One region of the Streptomyces kaniharaensis genome, then DNA from elsewhere that is predicted to be linked to it. Evidence: riboswitches for the same ligand, from Rfam matches in the RefSeq annotation. Region 1 holds a riboswitch; each other region holds the start of a gene.
What was found. A riboswitch is a leader RNA that binds a small molecule or an ion and turns the genes downstream of it on or off. The one in region 1 is predicted to bind cobalamin.

Region 1 (4,205 bases):
AGCGCGGCGCGCGCGGAGGCGACCACGCCGGGCGAGTACACCAGGTCCTCGACCAGGTCGACCATCCCGCAGGCGTGGATCATCCGCACCGCGACCTGGGAGACGTCCGCCGGCAGGGCGGCCAGGTCGGCCTCCGCCCGGATGGTGGCAAAGGACTGGCGGTAGATCGACGCGCCGTCCTTCTCGTACTCGATCACTTCGTGGTCCTCCTGGCCTCGGCGACCGCCTCGGCCATCTCCTCGTTCGTCACATCCACGGACGACACATCCGCGGAAACCACGTCCACCGAAGCCGCTTCAACGGAAGCCGCACCCGCGGAAGACGCGTCCCCGGAAGCCGTGTCCACGGCCGTCCCGGCGGCTGCCGGACCGTTCACCGTCACCCGGTAGCCCTGCCCGGTGGCGAGCACGTCCACCCACCGTCCGGCCGGGTGGCCGCAGCGCCGTTCACAGCCCGACCAGTGCACGGGCAGGCCGCCGGCCGGCGCGGCGTCGAGTGCCCGCGCCGCGTCCGCCCGGACGTCGGCCAGGGACTTGGCGCACCCGGGCAGTCCGGTGCAGGCGGTGGCCCGCTCCCAGGGCGAGCCGGGCACCGTCCGGAACCCGGCCGCGGCCAGCGCCGGCAGGCGGTCGGCCGGGGCACCGGGCAGCACCGCGCCGCGCCAGGGCGTCAGCCGCAGCTCGCCGGCCGAGGCCGCCACCAGGGCACGCCACTGCGCGGCGCTCGCCCGGCCGAAGCGCATGCCCACCGAGAGCCCGCCGGGCAGTGCCCCGGCGGCGGGTGCGGCTGCGGCGAAGGCGGGCAGCGGCACCGGCCCGTCCGGCAGGAGCTCGGGTACTTCGCGCAGGTGCCAGGCCTTGCGGCCGCTCGCCCGCAGCGCGTCGAGGAAGGACCGGGCCGCGTCCAGCACGGCGGTCACCTCCTGCCCGGCCTCGACCGGACGCCCGTACGCGGCGCGCCCGAGGCGCAGCAGCCGGGTGCCGTCCGAGCCTGCGATCAATGTCACATCGGCGTCGAGGGTGGCGACGTCGCCCCGCCCGTCGTCCAGCGCGAAGAGGAACTTGCCGGAGAGTCCGGTCGCCCACGCACTCGCACACAACCGCGCGTCCAGCTCCCGCACCCAGGTCTGCACGTCGGCACGGTCGAGCCCGTCGAGCCCCGCGAGCGGTGAGGCGACGATGTTGCGCACCCGCTCGTGCGTGTCGGAGGGCAGCAGCCCGACGGCGCGCAGCCGTTCGGCGAGTTCCGCCCCGCAGTGCGAAGCCAGGCCGCGGAGTTGGACGTTGCCGCGCGAGGTGGTCTCCAGCTCGCCGTCGCCGAGGGCTTGCGCCGCCTCGGCCAGCGCGAGCGCCTGACGGTCCGTCAGCAGGCCGCCGGGCAGGCGGACCCGGGCCAGGGCGCCGTCGTCGGCGGTGTGCAGACGAAGCGCCCCTGGGCAGGCGTCCGCGCGCCCCCGGTCGGGCACCGCGGCGCCCGGCGCGGTGACGTCGGGTGTCGGTGGCATGGCGGCGAGCATACAGATGATCCGATCGCTTGCCTCCGTCCGTTGCCTCACACGTCGGCTCACACGCTGACTCACGCGCTGCCCCGCACGCCGCATCGCACCGCCGTCACTCCGTGCGTCTCCGGAGGATCACCCTCCCCCGGGTCAGCCGCACCCCGTACGATGCTGGCGGACGGTCCCCGCCGACCGTCCACGCCAGCGACGGCGCAGGGGAGGAAACCGGTGCAAGCCCGGTGCGGTCCCGCCACTGTGACCGCGGTTCACCGGGACACCCGGCGGCCGCGGAAGCCAGGAACTCCTGCCGTCCTCCACCGGCCCGGGGCGCGGACCCCGAGGAAGGCAGAAATGCACCAGCGCTGTCGCATGCCCGCGCCCGCGTCCCAGGCCACCACCGAGGCCGCCCTGGCCACCATCGAGGCCGGGAGGGCCTTCGCATGATCCTGCTGCTGTCGACGTCCGACACCGACCTGCTCAGCGCCCGCGCCTCGGCCGGCCCGGTCCCGTACCGGCTCGGCAACCCGGCCCGGCTCGCCCCCGAGGACCTGCCCGCGCTGCTGGAGGGCACCGACCTGGTCGTGGTCCGCCTGCTCGGCGGGCGCCGCGCCTGGCAGGAGGGCCTGGACGCGCTGCTGGCCGGCCCCCGCCCGGTGGTCGTGCTGACCGGTGAGCAGGCCCCGGACGCCCAGCTGATGGAGCTGTCCACCGTCCCGGCCGGCATCGCCGCCGAGGCGCACGCCTACCTCGCCCACGGCGGCGCGGCCAACCTCGCCGAACTGGGCGCCTTCCTCTCCGACACCGTGCTGCTCACCGGCCACGGCTTCGCCCCGCCCGCCTCCGCCCCGGCCTGGGGCCCGCTGGAGCGCGCTGCGAGGACGAACGAGGGCCCGACCGTCGCGGTGCTCTACTACCGCGCCCACCACATGAGCGGCAACACCGCCTTCGTCGAGACCCTGTGCCAGGCCATCGAGGACCAGGGCGCGCAGGCCAGGGCCTACTACTGCGCCTCGCTGCGCGGCGCCGAGCCCGAGCTGCTGGCCGCGCTCGGCGAGGCCGACGCGATCGTCACCACGGTGCTCGCCGCCGGCGGCACCCGCCCGGCCGACGCGCAGGCTGGCGGCGACGAGGAGGCCTGGGACGCGGGCGCGCTGGCCGCCCTGGACCGCCCGATCCTCCAGGCGCTCTGCCTCACCTGGTCGCGCGCCCAGTGGGAGGCCAGCGACGACGGCCTGTCCCCGCTGGACACCGCCACCCAGATCGCCGTGCCGGAGTTCGACGGCCGCCTGATCAGCGTCCCGTTCTCCTTCAAGGAGCTGGACGAGGACGGCCTCACCGTCTACGCGGCCGACCCGGAGCGCGCCGCCCGGGTGGCCGGCACCGCCGTCAAGCACGCCCGGCTGCGGCACGTCCCGGCCGCGGAGCGCCGCCTCGCGCTCGTGCTGTCCGCTTACCCGACCAAGCACGCCCGGGTCGGCAACGCCGTCGGCCTGGACACCCCGGCCAGCGCCGTCCGCCTGCTGCACCGGCTGCGCGAGGAGGGCATGGACCTCGGGGACGGCCTTCCCGGGCTGGAGGACGGCGAGGACAGCCACGAGGGCGACGCCCTCATCCACGCCCTCATCGCCGCCGGCGGCTACGACCAGGACTGGCTCACCGAGGACCAGCTGGCCCGCAACCCCGTCCGCATCCCCGCCGCCGACTACCGCCGCTGGTACGCCACCCTGCCCCAGGCGCTGCGCGAGCAGGTCGAGGAGCACTGGGGCCCGGCCCCCGGCGAGCTGTACGTCGACCGGTCGCAGAACCCGGACGGCGACATCGTGCTCGCCGCGATCCGCTCCGGGAACCTGCTCGTCCTGATCCAGCCGCCGCGCGGCTTCGGCGAGAACCCCGTCGCGATCTACCACGACCCCGACCTGCCGCCGAGCCACCACTACCTGGCCGCCTACCGCTGGATCGAGGCCGCGCAGGAGGACGGCGGCTTCGGCGCCCACGCCGTCATCCACCTCGGCAAGCACGGCAACCTGGAGTGGCTGCCCGGCAAGACCGCCGCGCTGTCCGCCGAGTGCGGCCCGGACGCCGTCCTCGGCGACCTCCCGCTGATCTACCCGTTCCTGGTCAACGACCCGGGCGAGGGCACCCAGGCCAAGCGCCGCGCCCACGCCACCCTCGTCGACCACCTGGTGCCGCCGATGGCGCGCGCCGACTCCTACGGCGACATCGCCCGCCTGGAGCAGCTGCTCGACGAGCACTCCAACATCGCCGCGATGGACCCGGCCAAGCTGCCCGCGATCCGCGCCCAGATCTGGACCCTCATCCAGGCCGCCAGGCTCGACCACGACCTCGGCCTGGACGAGCGTCCCGAGGACGACGGCTTCGACGACTTCCTGCTGCACGTCGACGGCTGGCTCTGCGAGGTGAAGGACGCCCAGATTCGCGACGGCCTGCACGTCCTCGGCCAGGCCCCGGTCGGCACCGACCGGGTCAACATCGTGCTCGCCATCCTGCGCGCGCGGCAGATCTGGGGCGGCGTCAGCGCGCTGCCCGGCCTGCGCGAGGCGCTCGGCCTGGACGAGGCCGCGCTCACCCTCGGCGCCACCGACGCCGCCGAGGCGCAGGCCCGCGCCCTGGTCGAGGCGATGGAGGCGGAGGGCTGGGCGCCCGAGGCGGTCGAGAAGGTCGCCGCCGGGCTGCCGGAGGCCGTCCG
Region 2 (4,205 bases), 580 kb from region 1:
CTTGACCGCGGGCCCCGCTGGAGGTGACGTCCAGCGCAGCGCGAGCCTGGAAGGGAGACGCCGCGATCGCAGCGTCCCTACGGGAAGCGGATGTTACGGATGGCGGCCCGGTGTCCGGTCCGGGCGCCGGCCCCGGACTCGGCGCCGGCGGCGACGGTCACCGGGGGTCGCCGGCCGGTGTGCGGGTGAGTTCGGCTGGAGCGGTCATCGGTTGCCTTCCAGGACGGCGCGGATCTCGCGGGCGGCGACGGTCAGGCGTTCGAGGGCGGGGCGGACCTCGTCCCATCGGCGGGTCTTGAGGCCGCAGTCGGGGTTGACCCAGAGCCGTTCGGCGGGCAGCCGGTCGATGGCCGAGCGCAGCAGCTCGGTGAACTCGGCGACCGCGGGGACGCGTGGTGCGTGGATGTCGTAGACGCCGGGGCCGACGGCGCGCGGGTAGTGGGCCGCGGCGAGTTCGGTGGTGACGGCCATCCGGGAGCGGGCGGCTTCCAGGGAGATGACGTCGGCGTCGACGTCGTCGATGGCGGGGAGGATGTCGCCGAACTCGGCGTAGCACATGTGGGTGTGGATCTGGGTGTCGGCGCGGACACCGCTGGTGGTGAGGCGGAAGGCCTCGGTGGCCCAGGCGAGGTAGTCGGGATGGGCGGCGCGGCGGAGCGGGAGGGTTTCGCGCAGGGCGGGTTCGTCGACCTGGATGACAGCGGCGCCGGCGGCCTCCAGGTCGTGGACCTCGTCGCGGAGGGCGAGGGCCACCTGGCGGGCGGTGTCGGCGAGGGGCTGGTCGTCGCGGACGAAGGACCAGGCGAGCATGGTGACCGGTCCGGTGAGCATTCCCTTGACCGGACGGTCCGTCAGATTCTGTGCGTAGCGGTACTCAGCCACGGTCATCGGCGCCGGTCGGGAGACGTCGCCGGCCAGGATCGGCGGCCGGACGTAGCGGGTGCCGTAGGACTGCACCCAGCCGTGCCGGGTGGCCAGGTAGCCGGTGAGCCGCTCGGCGAAGTACTGGACCATGTCGCCCCGTTCGGGTTCGCCGTGGACGAGGACGTCCAGACCGGCCTTCTCCTGGAAGGCGACGACCTCGCGGATCTCCGCTTCGATGCGCTCCCGGTAGGCGGCGTCGTCGATCCGCCCGGTGCGCAGGCCTGCGCGCGCGGCGCGCAGGGCGTCGGTCTGCGGGAAGGAGCCGATCGTGGTGGTCGGGAGCGGCGGCAGGTGGAGACGGGCCTGCTGGGCGGCGGCGCGTTCGGGGTACGGCGTGGCGCGGCGGCTGTCGGTGGGGGTGACGGCGGCGCAGCGGGCGCTGACGGCCGGGTCGTGGGTGAGTGCGGAGGCGGCGCGCGAGGCGCGGGCGGCGCGATTGGCGGCGAGTTGCGGGGCGACGGCGTCGCGGCCCTCGGTCAGTGCGCGGGCGAGGGTGACGGTCTCGTCGAGTTTCTGCCGGGCGAAGGCGAGCCAGCGCAGTACCTGAGGGTCGAGTTCGCGTTCACGGGCGGCGTCGAGCGGGACGTGCAGCAGCGAGCAGGAGGGTGCGACGTCGAGCCGGTCGGCGAGGGGGAGCAGGGTGACGAGGGTGGCGAGGGCCTGGTCGAGGTCGGCGGCCCAGATGTTGCGGCCGTCGATCACGCCGGCGACGAGCCGCTTGTCCTGGATGCCGCCGAGGGCGGCGAGGCCGGGCAGGTTGGCGGCGGCGGGGCCGGTGAAGTCGAGGGCGAGACCTTCGACGGGGGAGTTGGCGAGGACGGGCAGCGCTTCGCCGAGGGCGTCGAAGTAGGAGGCGACGAGCAGCTTGGGGCGGCGGGCGGCGGAGGCCAGGTACCGGTAGGCGCGGGCGGTGGCGTTCAGCACGGCCGGCGGCTGGTCGCGGACCAGGGCGGGTTCGTCGAACTGGACCCACTCGGCGCCGACGGCCTGCAGGTCGCCCAGGAGCTCGGCGTAGACCGGCAGCAACCGGCCGAGGAGGGTGAGGGGCTGGAAGTCGGAGGGTGCGTCGGGGACGGGCTTGGCGAGGAGGAGGAAGGTGATCGGGCCGAGCAGCACGGGGCGGGTGGTGAGGCCGAGGAGCTTGGCCTCGGCGAACTCGGTGAGCGGCTTGCCGGGTTGGGCGCGGAAGACGGTGCCGGGGCCGAGTTCGGGCACCAGGTAGTGGTAGTTGGTGTCGAACCACTTGGTCATCTCCAGCGGCTCGACGTGCCCCGTGCCGCGAGCCATGGCGAAGTACACGGCGAGCGTGTGCGCGGGGGTGCCGGGCTGGAGGTCCCGGCCGGCGGCCAGGTGGCGGGGCGGGACGGCGCCGAGCATCCAGGCGGTGTCGAGCACGTGGTCGTAGAGCGAGAAGTGGTTGCCCGGGATCTCGCCGAGTCCGGCGCCGGCCAGCTGCTGGAAGACGCTGCGGCGCAGGCCGGCTGCGGTGTCGAGGAGTTCGGCGGCGGTCCTGCGGCCGGACCAGAAGTCCTCGACGGCGCGCTTGAGTTCACGGTCCGGGCCCTGGCGTGGGTAGCCGTGGACGGTCGCCGTCGGGTGGTGCGGGGTGGGGCGGTTCACGGAACTCTCCTTCGCGAGTTCGCGTGGACCCGGCGGGCAGGGGCGCGCGAAGGAGCGGGCCGGGGCGGTGCTGTCCGCCGTGCCCGTGCCGCCGCCGACCTTCCCGCGAGGTCCCGGTGAGACCGTGCGCCGCTGCGGCGCACGGGCAGCGGCAGGTCTTCGGACTCATGGGCACGCCGGGCCATGGTGGCCGTACCGGCTCCTACCGGCCGTCGCTTCCCGGACGCTTGCTCGCGTCCAGTGCTTGGTTGACGGCTTTCGTTCCCACTCACCGCTGCGGGGCAGTTCCGGACTCGCACCGGATTCCCTCTTGCGACGCAACCCGCCTGGCGGACGGGGCGAACCAGCTGCACCGCCCACCCTAGCCCGAATCGCCCGCTCCGGTCGACGGGTTCAGCGTTGGGCGTGCCGGTGAAGCCGCGGCCCGTTCGGTGGCCGCGCAGGTCACGCGCCCTGAGGATCACTCACCGGTTTTTGAACTCCTCGATGGCCGCGCGGACCGTCTCCTGCATCGCTTGGCTGCCGACGTGCCCCGAGTCCTCGAAGATGTGGAGCCGCGCGTCCGGCCACACCTTCGCCAGATCCCACGCCGTCTGGACCGGGCTGCCCATGTCATGCCGGCCGTGGACCAGCACCGCCGGGATCCCGGCCAGTTCATGGGCGTTGCGCAGCAGTTGGTCCTCCTCCAGCCATGCGCCGTTGCTGAAGAAGTGAGCGCAGATCCGTACGAACGCGATCCGGGCGTCGACCTCGCGATCGCCGTACATGCCGGGGATGCCGTTGGGCTCGTCGGAGATGACCGCGTCCTCCCACGCGAGCCAGGAGGCCGCGGCCTTCTCGCGAATCGCCCGGTCGGGGTTCTCCATCAGTCGCGCGTAGGCCGCGAGCAGGTCGCCGTCCCGCTCGCCCTCGGGGACGCCGTCGCGAAACCGGTCCCAGGCTTCGGGGTAGAACCGACCGGCACCCCGGTACAGCCAGTCGATCTCCGTACGGCGGGTCATCGTCACCGCCTGGATGACGATCTCGCTGACACGCGCGGGGTGCTGTTGCGCATAGGCCAGGATGAGCGTCGAGCCCCAGGAAGCTCCGTTCAGCAACCACCGCTCGATGTCGAGGTGTTGGCGTATCCGCTCCATGTCGTCGATCAGGTGCTGCGTGGTGTTCAGACTCATGTCCGCCGCCGGGTCACTGGCGTGCGGGGTACTACGGCCGCAGTTGCGCTGGTCGAAGCGGATGACGCGGTAGCGCTCGGGGTCCCATGCCCTCGTCGGCCGCTGCGGAGCGCCCGATCCCGGGCCGCCGTGGACGTACAGGACGGGCTTGCCTCCGGGGCTGCCGAGCTGTTCGTAGTAGATGCGGTTGCCGTCTCCGGTGTCGAGAATTCCACTGTCGTAGGGACTGGTCGGAGGGTAGAGATCAACCATGACCGTCGATCCTACGGTTGCTGTCGCAACCGGGGCTCGCGAATGGGAAATCCTCGTCAGCGGAGGCACCCGGTGATGCGAACGGTGGTCTCGGTGTGAGCGGTGAGGTTGTTGGCCGGGTCGGTGGCGGTGAACTTGAGGGCGTAGTTGCCGTCGGCGAGGAGTGGCACGGTGAAGCGGCCCGCGCTACCGGTGCCGATGGTGACCGGGCCGTTGGGGCCGGTGATCTGCCAGACG
Region 3 (4,205 bases), 4.6 Mb from region 1:
GGAACAACGCCTCCGAGGCCCAGTACCGGCTGGCCCGCCGCACCTGCGGCTTCGCCTGCCGCAACTACCTCGCCAACGGCATCTCCTGCATCATCGACGACGCCGTCTTCCCCGACCGCCCGGCCATCGGCCTCGGCGGCTGGAAGCGGCACATCGGCCCCGGCATGCTGCCCGTCGTGCTGCTGCCCAGCCTCGACTCGGTGCTCGTGCGCAACGCCCGGCGCAGCGGCAACCGGCGGCTCAGCGACGAGGAGGTCGCCCGCATCCACGGCCGGATGGCCGGCTGGTACAACTCCGGGCTGCCGATCATCGACAACTCGCAGCTGGACGTCGCCGCCACCGCCGCCGAGCTGGACCGGGTGATCCTCGCCCGGCTGATGGGGATGCCGGTCCGCTGACCCGCGGCTCGGCAAGGCTGTCGGTGCCGGCTGCGATGATGGACGGGCCCTGTCGAACCACCCGGGGGAGCTGACGCCCGTGCCGGAAGGCCACATCATCCACCGCCTCGCCGCCGAGAACCGGAAGGCCTTCGGCGGCCGCCCCGTCCAGGTGTCCAGCCCGCAGGGCCGGTTCGCCGACGACGCCAAGCTGATCGACGGGCAGGTGCTCGCCGAGGCGGAGGCCACCGGCAAGCACCTCTTCCTCGGCTTCGAGGAAGGCGCCTGGGTCCACATCCACCTCGGCCTCTACGGCGGCTTCACCTTCGGCACCGGCCCCGCCCCCGCAGCGGTCGGCATGGTCCGGCTGCGCCTGGAGACCGACGACGCCCACGCCGACCTGCGCGGCCCCAACACCTGCGCGCTGATCACCGGTGCCGAGAAGGCCGCCGTCGCCGCCCGGCTCGGCCCCGATCCGCTGCGCGCCGACGCCGACCCGGAGGCCGCCTGGCGCCGGATATCGGCCAGCCGGACGACCGTCGCGGCCCTGCTGATGGACCAGAAGGTGCTGGCCGGCGTCGGCAACGTCTACCGCGCCGAGGTGCTGTTCCGGCACGGCATCAACCCGCACCGGGCCGGCCGCGACCTCGCCCGGAGCGAGTGGGACACGATCTGGGCCGACCTGGTCGCGCTCATGCGCGAGGGCGTCGGCGCCGGCCGCATCGACACCGTCCGCCCCGAGCACACCCCCGAGGCGATGGGCCGCCCGCCGCGCCTCGACGACCACGGCGGCGAGGTCTACGTCTACCGGCGCGCCGCGATGCCCTGCCTGGTCTGCGGCACGGACGTCCGCACGGAGTCGCACGCCTCGCGCAACCTGTTCTGGTGCCCGACCTGCCAGGCGGCCTGACGGCCTGATCCGCCCTCCGGCCCGGTGCCCAGCCCGTAGGCCGGGGCCGACCGGCCGGAGGGAGCAGGCGGATGGAGCGGGCGGATGGAGCGGCGGGAGGCGGCCGACACCGTGTCGGGTGCGGTGGGTGGCCACGTGGTGCAGGCTCAGAGCATCGGCGCGGTGCACCTCCACACCGATCCGCCACCGAGGCCGCGTCAGGTCCGGGCGCCGAAGGGTCTTTCAACCGTGGCCGGAACCGGCCGCGCTCATCGCCGCGTTGCGCCGGGTCGAGGACGGCGAACTCAGGATCGTGGTGTTCACGGGGCTCGGCGGGGTCGGCAAGACCGAGCTGATCGCCAGGTCCACCCGGGACCACCGGGCGCACAGCGCCGGACGGCGTGAGGCGTGGGCGGGAGCCGGTCAGCCTGCCACTGCGGCGGGCTCGTGGTGTTCCGCGGCGGCGCACTCGCCGAGGAGAGGGCGCATGCTCTCGTCCACGAGCCGGTAGCGCACAATCCGTCCGTCCTTGTCGCCGGTGACCACGCCGGCCGTGCGGAGCAGCCGCAGGGCCTGGGAGACGGCCGGGTCGCGCATGCCGGTGGCGACGGCCAGGTCGGTGACGGCGAGCGGGCCGGCCCGGTGGAGGGCGAGCAGGAGGGCGAGCCGTCCGGGGTCGGCGAGCAGGGAGAATCGCTCGGACCAGGACCGGACGTGCGCGGTGTCGCCGATCGCGGCGATGGCCTCGCAGACCCGGTGTCCGTCGATGGTGCGGTGGCCCGCGCGGTCGGCCGGTACGAGATGCATGTGCACATTCTTGCAGCCCATGGTCTGTGATCTAGGACACCTGCGCAGGTGCGCAGCCTTGCATGGGTGGGCCCGGACCCCTACGGTGTTGCCCGTCGTGGTGCTCGGGAAGACCGGTGACGGACCCTCAGGGGTCCCAGTCCGGGGCGGCCCTCGCCACTGTGATCGGGGGAAGTCGACCGCACCCACGACGCCACTGGGCGCTCCGCGTGCCTGGGAAGGCGGGTACGGGAGCCCCGTAAGCCAGGAGACCGGCCACGGCATCTCACGAAGTCTTTCCACGAGGTGCTGGAGCGTGATCCGCCGATGACCCTGCCCGAAACCGCCGCCGCCGCGGAGACGAAGGCGACGCCGTCCGTACTGCCCACCTTCCGGTGGAAGCGCGAGGACACCATCCGCACGGCCGGGCTGATGGGGGTGATCCTGGCCATGCACGTGGTGGCGTTCGGGACGCTCGTCTTCCTGGTCGCGCCAGAGAACTACGCGGTCGGTACCCAGGTCTTCGGGGTGGGCCTGGGTATCACCGCGTACACCCTCGGCATGCGGCACGCCTTCGACGCCGACCACATCGCCGTGATCGACAACACCACCCGCAAGCTGATGGCGGACGGCAAACGGCCCGTCTCGGTGGGCTTCTGGTTCGCGCTCGGGCACTCGTCGATGGTGGTCATCATGGCCGCCCTGGTGGCGGGCGGCGCGCAGCTGGCGAACACGCTGATGGACGACGAGTCGACCACCCACAAGTGGCTCGGCATGGTCGGCACCACCACCTCCGGCGTCTTCCTCTACCTGATCGGCGCGCTCAACCTGGCGGCGCTGCTCGGCATCCTCAAGGTGTTCCGGGCGATGCGGTCCGGGCAGTACGACGAGGCGGAGCTGGAGGAGCACCTCAACTCGCGCGGTTTCCTGGCCCGGGTGCTGAACCGGGCGACCAGGTCGATCACCCGGCCCGGGCAGATGTTCCCGGTGGGGATGGTGCTCGGCCTCGGCTTCGACACCGCGACCGAGGTGACCCTGATGGTGATGGCCGGTTCGGGCGCGGCGGCCGGTCTGCCCTGGTACGCGATCGTCTGCCTGCCGCTGCTGTTCGCGTCGGGGATGAGCCTGTTCGACACGCTTGACGGGACGTTCATGAACTTCGCGTACCAGTGGGCCTTCTCCAACCCGGTGCGCAAGGTGTACTACAACCTGACGATCACTGGGCTGTCGATCGCGGTGGCGTTCGTCATCGGCACCATCGAGCTGGTCGGGGTGCTGCACGACAAGCTGGACCTGACCGACCCGGTCACCGGCTGGATCGCGGACATCTCGCTGGACAACGTCGGGTACGCGATCGCCGGGCTGTTCGTCGTGGTCTGGGCCGTGGCGATCGCGTACTGGAAGCTGGCCGGGGTCGAGAAGCGGTGGAACGCCCAGAGCTCCTGATGCCGGGGCTCCCGATTCCCGCCGCCACGCTGACCGCTCTGTGGAACCCGGGGCGTGCGGGGGGCGGAGTGCGCCCCGACGGGGGCGCTCGGCGGGCGGATCGGGGTCAGGGTTCGTAGGCTCGACGCATGGCTGATGCGTACGCGGGCCGACGGGAGCGGCTGCGGGAGCACTGCAGTGCGGCCGGGTCCGATGCGGCGCTGATCACCCGGCCGGCGAACGTGCGGTACCTGACCGGTTGCGCGCCCTGCGGGGCGACGCTGCTGCTCACCCGGGACCGGGCGCTGCTGGCGCTGCCGGACGACCTGCCGCCGGACGACACCGGGGAGCACCTGATCGCCCCGGAGGTCACCCAGGTCCCGGTGCCTGCGGGTGCGGACACCGCGCTGGCCGCCGCGGACGCGGCCGCGCGGCTGCGGGTGACGGCCCTCGCGGTGGAGGAGCACGACCTGACCGTGAGCCGGCACCGGGCGGTGGCGGGCACGGCGAAGGGCGTCAGGCTGGCGGAGCTCGGGCCGGTGGTGGAGAGCCTGCGCGTGGTCAAGGACGAGCACGAGATCGGCGATCTCCGCATCGCCGCGGAGATCGCGGACCAGGCGCTCGGCGAGCTGCTGGAGTCGATCCTGGTCGGCCGGACCGAGCGGCACCTGGCGATGGAGCTGGAGCGCCGGATGATCGACCACGGCGCCGACCGGGCGGCGTTCCCG
Region 4 (4,205 bases), 800 kb from region 1:
CTGCCCCCACGCCTTGGCCGCGGCGCCGACCGTCATGGCCAGCGCCCTGCCCGCCGCGCGGGCATCCTCCGCGAGCAGTTCGCCACGCTTGTCGACCTCGGCCAGCTCCCCCGCCCAACGGGCGATGCGAACGGCGTCCACCAGCATCCGGCGGGCCAGCGGCGCCAGCTCGGCGGGCGCGGGGAAGCCGTCCGGCACGGGAACCCGGCCGCGGCCGGGCGCGGGTGCGGGGCCTCGTCGGCGGGGTACGCCGCCGCCCGGCCCGGCCCCGGCGGGCCGGTGGGCCGTACCGGGGAGACGGGTCACCGTCGCACCGGTACCGATCGTCGGTGGGAGCGGGGCATCACGGTCGCGCGGGTTCCGAGACGTCACGTCGAGCAGTCTTCCCCTTGCACGGGCCTTCTGTCACATCCGGTTGGCCGTACGGACGGGCCGGTGCGGACGGCGCCTCCGCAAGATCGGGCAACAGCGGCAAACCGCCTGGCCGGAATCGTGTGGCGGTGCCATGCCAGGGCGGTCGGCGGGGCGTCGAGCGTGGTCACGGCGGGCGACGGATCGAACACGGACAGCCCGGAGAAGCGGTACGGGGCGGTCACAGGAGAGGGGTGAGCCAGCGGCGGAGGAGTTCGGTGTAGTGGGCCGGGGCGGAGTTCCAGAGGGCGGTGTGGTCGGCGCCCGCGAAGGAGTGGAGGCTGACCACGTCGGGGCGGCTGGCGGCGAGGTGTTCGGCGGCGCGGAACGGGGCGACCGGGTCGTCGGGGCTGTGCAGGACCAGGGTGGGCGCGCGCAGGTCGGCGCCCTCGGCGATGCGGGTGAAGTCGGCCAGGTCGACGCCGGTGCGGCCCTCGGCGGCGAGGGCGCCGAGTTCGGCGGCGGCGCCGGTGTAGCCGGCCCGGGCCGCGCCGCGGCGGGCGGTGGCCGGGAGGTCGAGGACGGGCGAGTCCAGGACGAGGCCGCGGACGGCGTACGCCCAGGCGGAGCGGGCGGCGGTCTGCAGGCACATCGTGGCGCCGAGCGACCAGCCGTACAGGACGACCCGGCCGGCGCCGCTGTCGAGGGCGAGCCGCACCGCCGACTCGACGTCCCGCCATTCGGTCTCGCCGAAGTGGCCGAGCCCGCCCGGGGAGGCGGGGGCGCCCTGGTCGCCGCGGTAGGTGACGGCGAGGGCGGGCAGGGCGAGGCGGTCGAGGACGGGCAGGACGGCGAGGGCCTGCTGGCGGTCGGCGCCGGGGCCGTGCACGAGGATCACCCAGGTGCCGCGTTTGCCGTCGAGCCGCCAGGCGGGCAGGGCGCCGAGTTCGCCGTCGACGGTGGTCTCGGCGTAGTGGAGGCCGAGTGCGGAGGTCGGGTCGCCGAGGTGGACGCGCGGGGTGAAGCGGACCTCGGTGCCGGGGACGAGCGTGCCCCGGTCGGCGCGGACGAGGCGGCGGGTGACGCCCTGTTCGTCGCTGCCCAGGATGTCGTCGACGACGGCGTGGCCGTTGTCGTCCCACTCGACGGCCCAGCGGCCGGGGCGCAGGCTCTCGGCGCTGCGGGTGAAGGTGATCCGGCCGGCGGCGACGCTCCGTACCCGGACGGGGCGGGACTGCGGCACGACGGCGGTCTCCGGGTGGACGATCCGGTCGGACGCCCGGCGGCCGATCACGACGACGGCGACCCCGGCGCCGACGGCGGCTGCCGCCACGACGGCTGCGGTTCCCCAACGCATATCGCTCCCCGCTCTGTGAGTCGCTGGCTCGGTGAGTCCCCGCTCGGTCCGCCCCGGTCCGGTCGGTGTTCGGTCACCAGTTCACTGGGGGCCGGGGCGTGCGGCCAGCCGGCTGGGCCGTCCGGGGTAGAAGGAGGGGGCCGGGGTCACACGGGGAGGTCGGTCCGGCGGCGGCCGAGGAGTTCCCAGAAGCGGTCGGCGAGGGGGCGGTCCCGCGGGGTGTCGGTGCGCGGGGTCGAGGATGGGGTGCCTCAGGTGCCGGCGCCCCAGTGGGTGGAGATTTTGTTCTCCTGTTGCAGGACCGTCAGGACGGCGGCGAGATCGTCCTCGTCGACGGGGACGAGACGCGCGACGGCGTGGACGTGGGCCTGCCAGTCGACGCACCGGCGGGCCGCTGGGCGATCGCACAGGGTGTCATGCCCCTGCGGCGGGGCGGATCGGAGGTGGCGACGACGGGTGCGACTGTGACCAACCCCTCCGTGACCTCGGTTGACTCCCGCTCCGGCCGCGTGATGGGATCCCAGGGCCAAACGGAGGCATGCAGAGGAAGCCGGTGCGAGTCCGGCGCGGTCCCGCCACTGTCACCGGGGAGCACGCCCGGAAAACGCCACGGCGGACCGTCAGTTGCCGCTGGAAGGCCCGGGGGTGCGTTCGACCCGGAAGCCAGGAGACTCTCGCCCCCGCTACGTCGATCCAGGGCGCGGACCCTGAGTGAGGACTCGCACGCGATGCAGGCTGCCCCGACCCGCCGAGCCCTCTGCTGCTCCCCGCCGTGCGCCCGATGACCACGAGACCGCTGACCCGCGCCGCCGCGTTCGCGCTGGGCGCCGTCGCGGGCTACCTGGCGGACGCCCGCTTCGCCGATCCGCGCCGCGGCCACCCGGTGGCCGTCTTCGGCGACGCGGCGGCGCGCCTGGAGCGGCGGATGTGGCGGGACGACCGGGCCGCCGGGGCCGCCTACACGGCGCTGTGCGTGGGCACGGTCGCCGCGGGCGCGGTGGCGCTGGACCGGACGGTCGGCCGCCGCCCGCTGGGCCGGGCCGCGCTGGCCGCCGCCGCGACGTGGACGGTGCTCGGCGGCACCTCGCTGACCCGGGAGGCGCGCACGATCGGCCGCTCGCTGGCGGCCGGGGACCTGACGGCGGCCCGGGAACGGCTGCCGCACCTGTGCGGCCGGGATCCGAGCGCGCTGGACGGGCAGCAGATCGCCCGGGCGGTGGTCGAGTCGGTGGCGGAGAACACCGCCGACGCCGTGGTGAACGCGCTGACGTGGGGCGCGCTGGCGGGGACGCCGGGCCTGCTGGCGTTCCGGGCCGTGAACACCTTGGACGCGATGGTGGGCCACCGCTCGCCGCGCCACGCCCGGTTCGGCTGGGCGTCGGCCCGGCTGGACGACGTGGCGGGCTGGCCCGGCGCCCGGCTGACGGCGCTGCTGACGGTGGCCGCCTCGCCGGAGCCGCGAACGGCCTGGCGGGTGTGGCGGCGCGACGGTACGGCGCATCCGAGCCCGAACGCGGGCCAGGCGGAGTCGGCGTTCGCGGGCGCGGTCGGCGTCCGGCTGGGCGGCACGCTGCAGTACGGGGAGCGCGTGGAACACCGGCCGGTACTGGGCGCGGAGCTGCGGCCGGTGACGGTGGACGACATCGAACGGGCGTGCACGCTGTCGAGGCGGGTGGGCGCGCTGGCCGTGGGTACGACCGTCGCGGGGCACCTCCTGCTGCGGGCGGCCCTGAGCAGGAGGGGAAGGGCATGAGCAACGCGCTGCTGGTCGCCGGGACGACCTCGGACGCGGGCAAGAGCGTGGTCACGGCGGGCATCTGCCGCTGGCTGGCCCGGCAGGGCGTCCGGGTGGCGCCGTTCAAGGCGCAGAACATGTCGCTGAACTCCTTCGTCACCGCGGACGGCGCCGAGATCGGCCGCGCCCAGGCGATGCAGGCGCAGGCGGCCCGGGTGGCGCCGGAGGCGGCGATGAACCCGGTGCTGCTGAAGCCGGGCGCGGACGGCCGCAGCCAGGTGGTGCTACTGGGCAGGCCGGTCGCCGAGGTGGGCGCGCTGGACTACCGCGAGCGCAAGCCCGTCCTGCTGGAGCGGGCGCTGGAGTGCCTGGCGGACCTGCGCCGCCGCTACGACGTGGTGGTGTGCGAGGGCGCCGGCTCGCCCGCCGAGATCAACCTGCGGGACCGCGACATCGCCAACATGGGCCTGGCGACGGCCGCCGGACTGCCGGTGGTGGTGGTCGGGGACATCGACCGCGGGGGCGTCTTCGCGGCGATGTACGGGACGCTGGCGCTGCTGTCGGCCGAGGACCAGCGGCACGTGGCGGGCTGGTTCGTCAACAAGTTCCGCGGCGACGCGCGGCTGCTGGCGCCCGGGCTGGAGATGCTGCACGACCTGACCGGCCGTCCGGTGCTCGGCACGCTGCCGATGCTGCCGGGGCTGTGGCTGGACGCCGAGGACTCCTTGGACCTGTCGACGGTGGTGGACCGGGTGGACGGCC

Region 2: it holds a riboswitch for cobalamin, as region 1 does, so the genes downstream of both, metE (5-methyltetrahydropteroyltriglutamate--homocysteine S-methyltransferase) here and cobN (cobaltochelatase subunit CobN) in region 1, are expected to answer to the same signal.
Region 3: it holds a riboswitch for cobalamin, as region 1 does, so the genes downstream of both, nicT (Nickel transporter NicT) here and cobN (cobaltochelatase subunit CobN) in region 1, are expected to answer to the same signal.
Region 4: it holds a riboswitch for cobalamin, as region 1 does, so the genes downstream of both, F7Q99_RS20555 (cobalamin biosynthesis protein) here and cobN (cobaltochelatase subunit CobN) in region 1, are expected to answer to the same signal.

What each region holds. Positions count from the first base shown of each region.
Region 1 is NZ_WBOF01000001.1:5,345,303-5,349,507, reverse strand. Features, by position in the region: gene F7Q99_RS23925 (precorrin-8X methylmutase) at 1-197, opposite strand, end outside; gene F7Q99_RS23920 (cobalamin biosynthesis protein CobG) at 194-1,516, opposite strand; cobalamin riboswitch at 1,661-1,824, shown strand; gene cobN (cobaltochelatase subunit CobN) at 1,939-4,205, shown strand, end outside.
Region 2 is NZ_WBOF01000001.1:5,929,698-5,933,902, forward strand. Features, by position in the region: gene metE (5-methyltetrahydropteroyltriglutamate--homocysteine S-methyltransferase) at 205-2,544, opposite strand; cobalamin riboswitch at 2,696-2,879, opposite strand; gene pip (prolyl aminopeptidase) at 3,009-3,968, opposite strand; gene F7Q99_RS26575 (hypothetical protein) at 4,025-4,205, opposite strand, start outside.
Region 3 is NZ_WBOF01000001.1:791,324-795,528, reverse strand. Features, by position in the region: gene F7Q99_RS03575 (AAA family ATPase) at 1-398, shown strand, start outside; gene F7Q99_RS03570 (Fpg/Nei family DNA glycosylase) at 478-1,287, shown strand; gene F7Q99_RS03565 (ArsR/SmtB family transcription factor) at 1,690-2,073, opposite strand; cobalamin riboswitch at 2,155-2,347, shown strand; gene nicT (Nickel transporter NicT) at 2,380-3,498, shown strand; gene F7Q99_RS03555 (M24 family metallopeptidase) at 3,627-4,205, shown strand, end outside.
Region 4 is NZ_WBOF01000001.1:4,545,787-4,549,991, reverse strand. Features, by position in the region: gene F7Q99_RS20565 (hypothetical protein) at 1-306, opposite strand, end outside; gene F7Q99_RS20560 (alpha/beta hydrolase family protein) at 593-1,708, opposite strand; cobalamin riboswitch at 2,253-2,381, shown strand; gene F7Q99_RS20555 (cobalamin biosynthesis protein) at 2,490-3,461, shown strand; gene F7Q99_RS20550 (cobyric acid synthase) at 3,458-4,205, shown strand, end outside.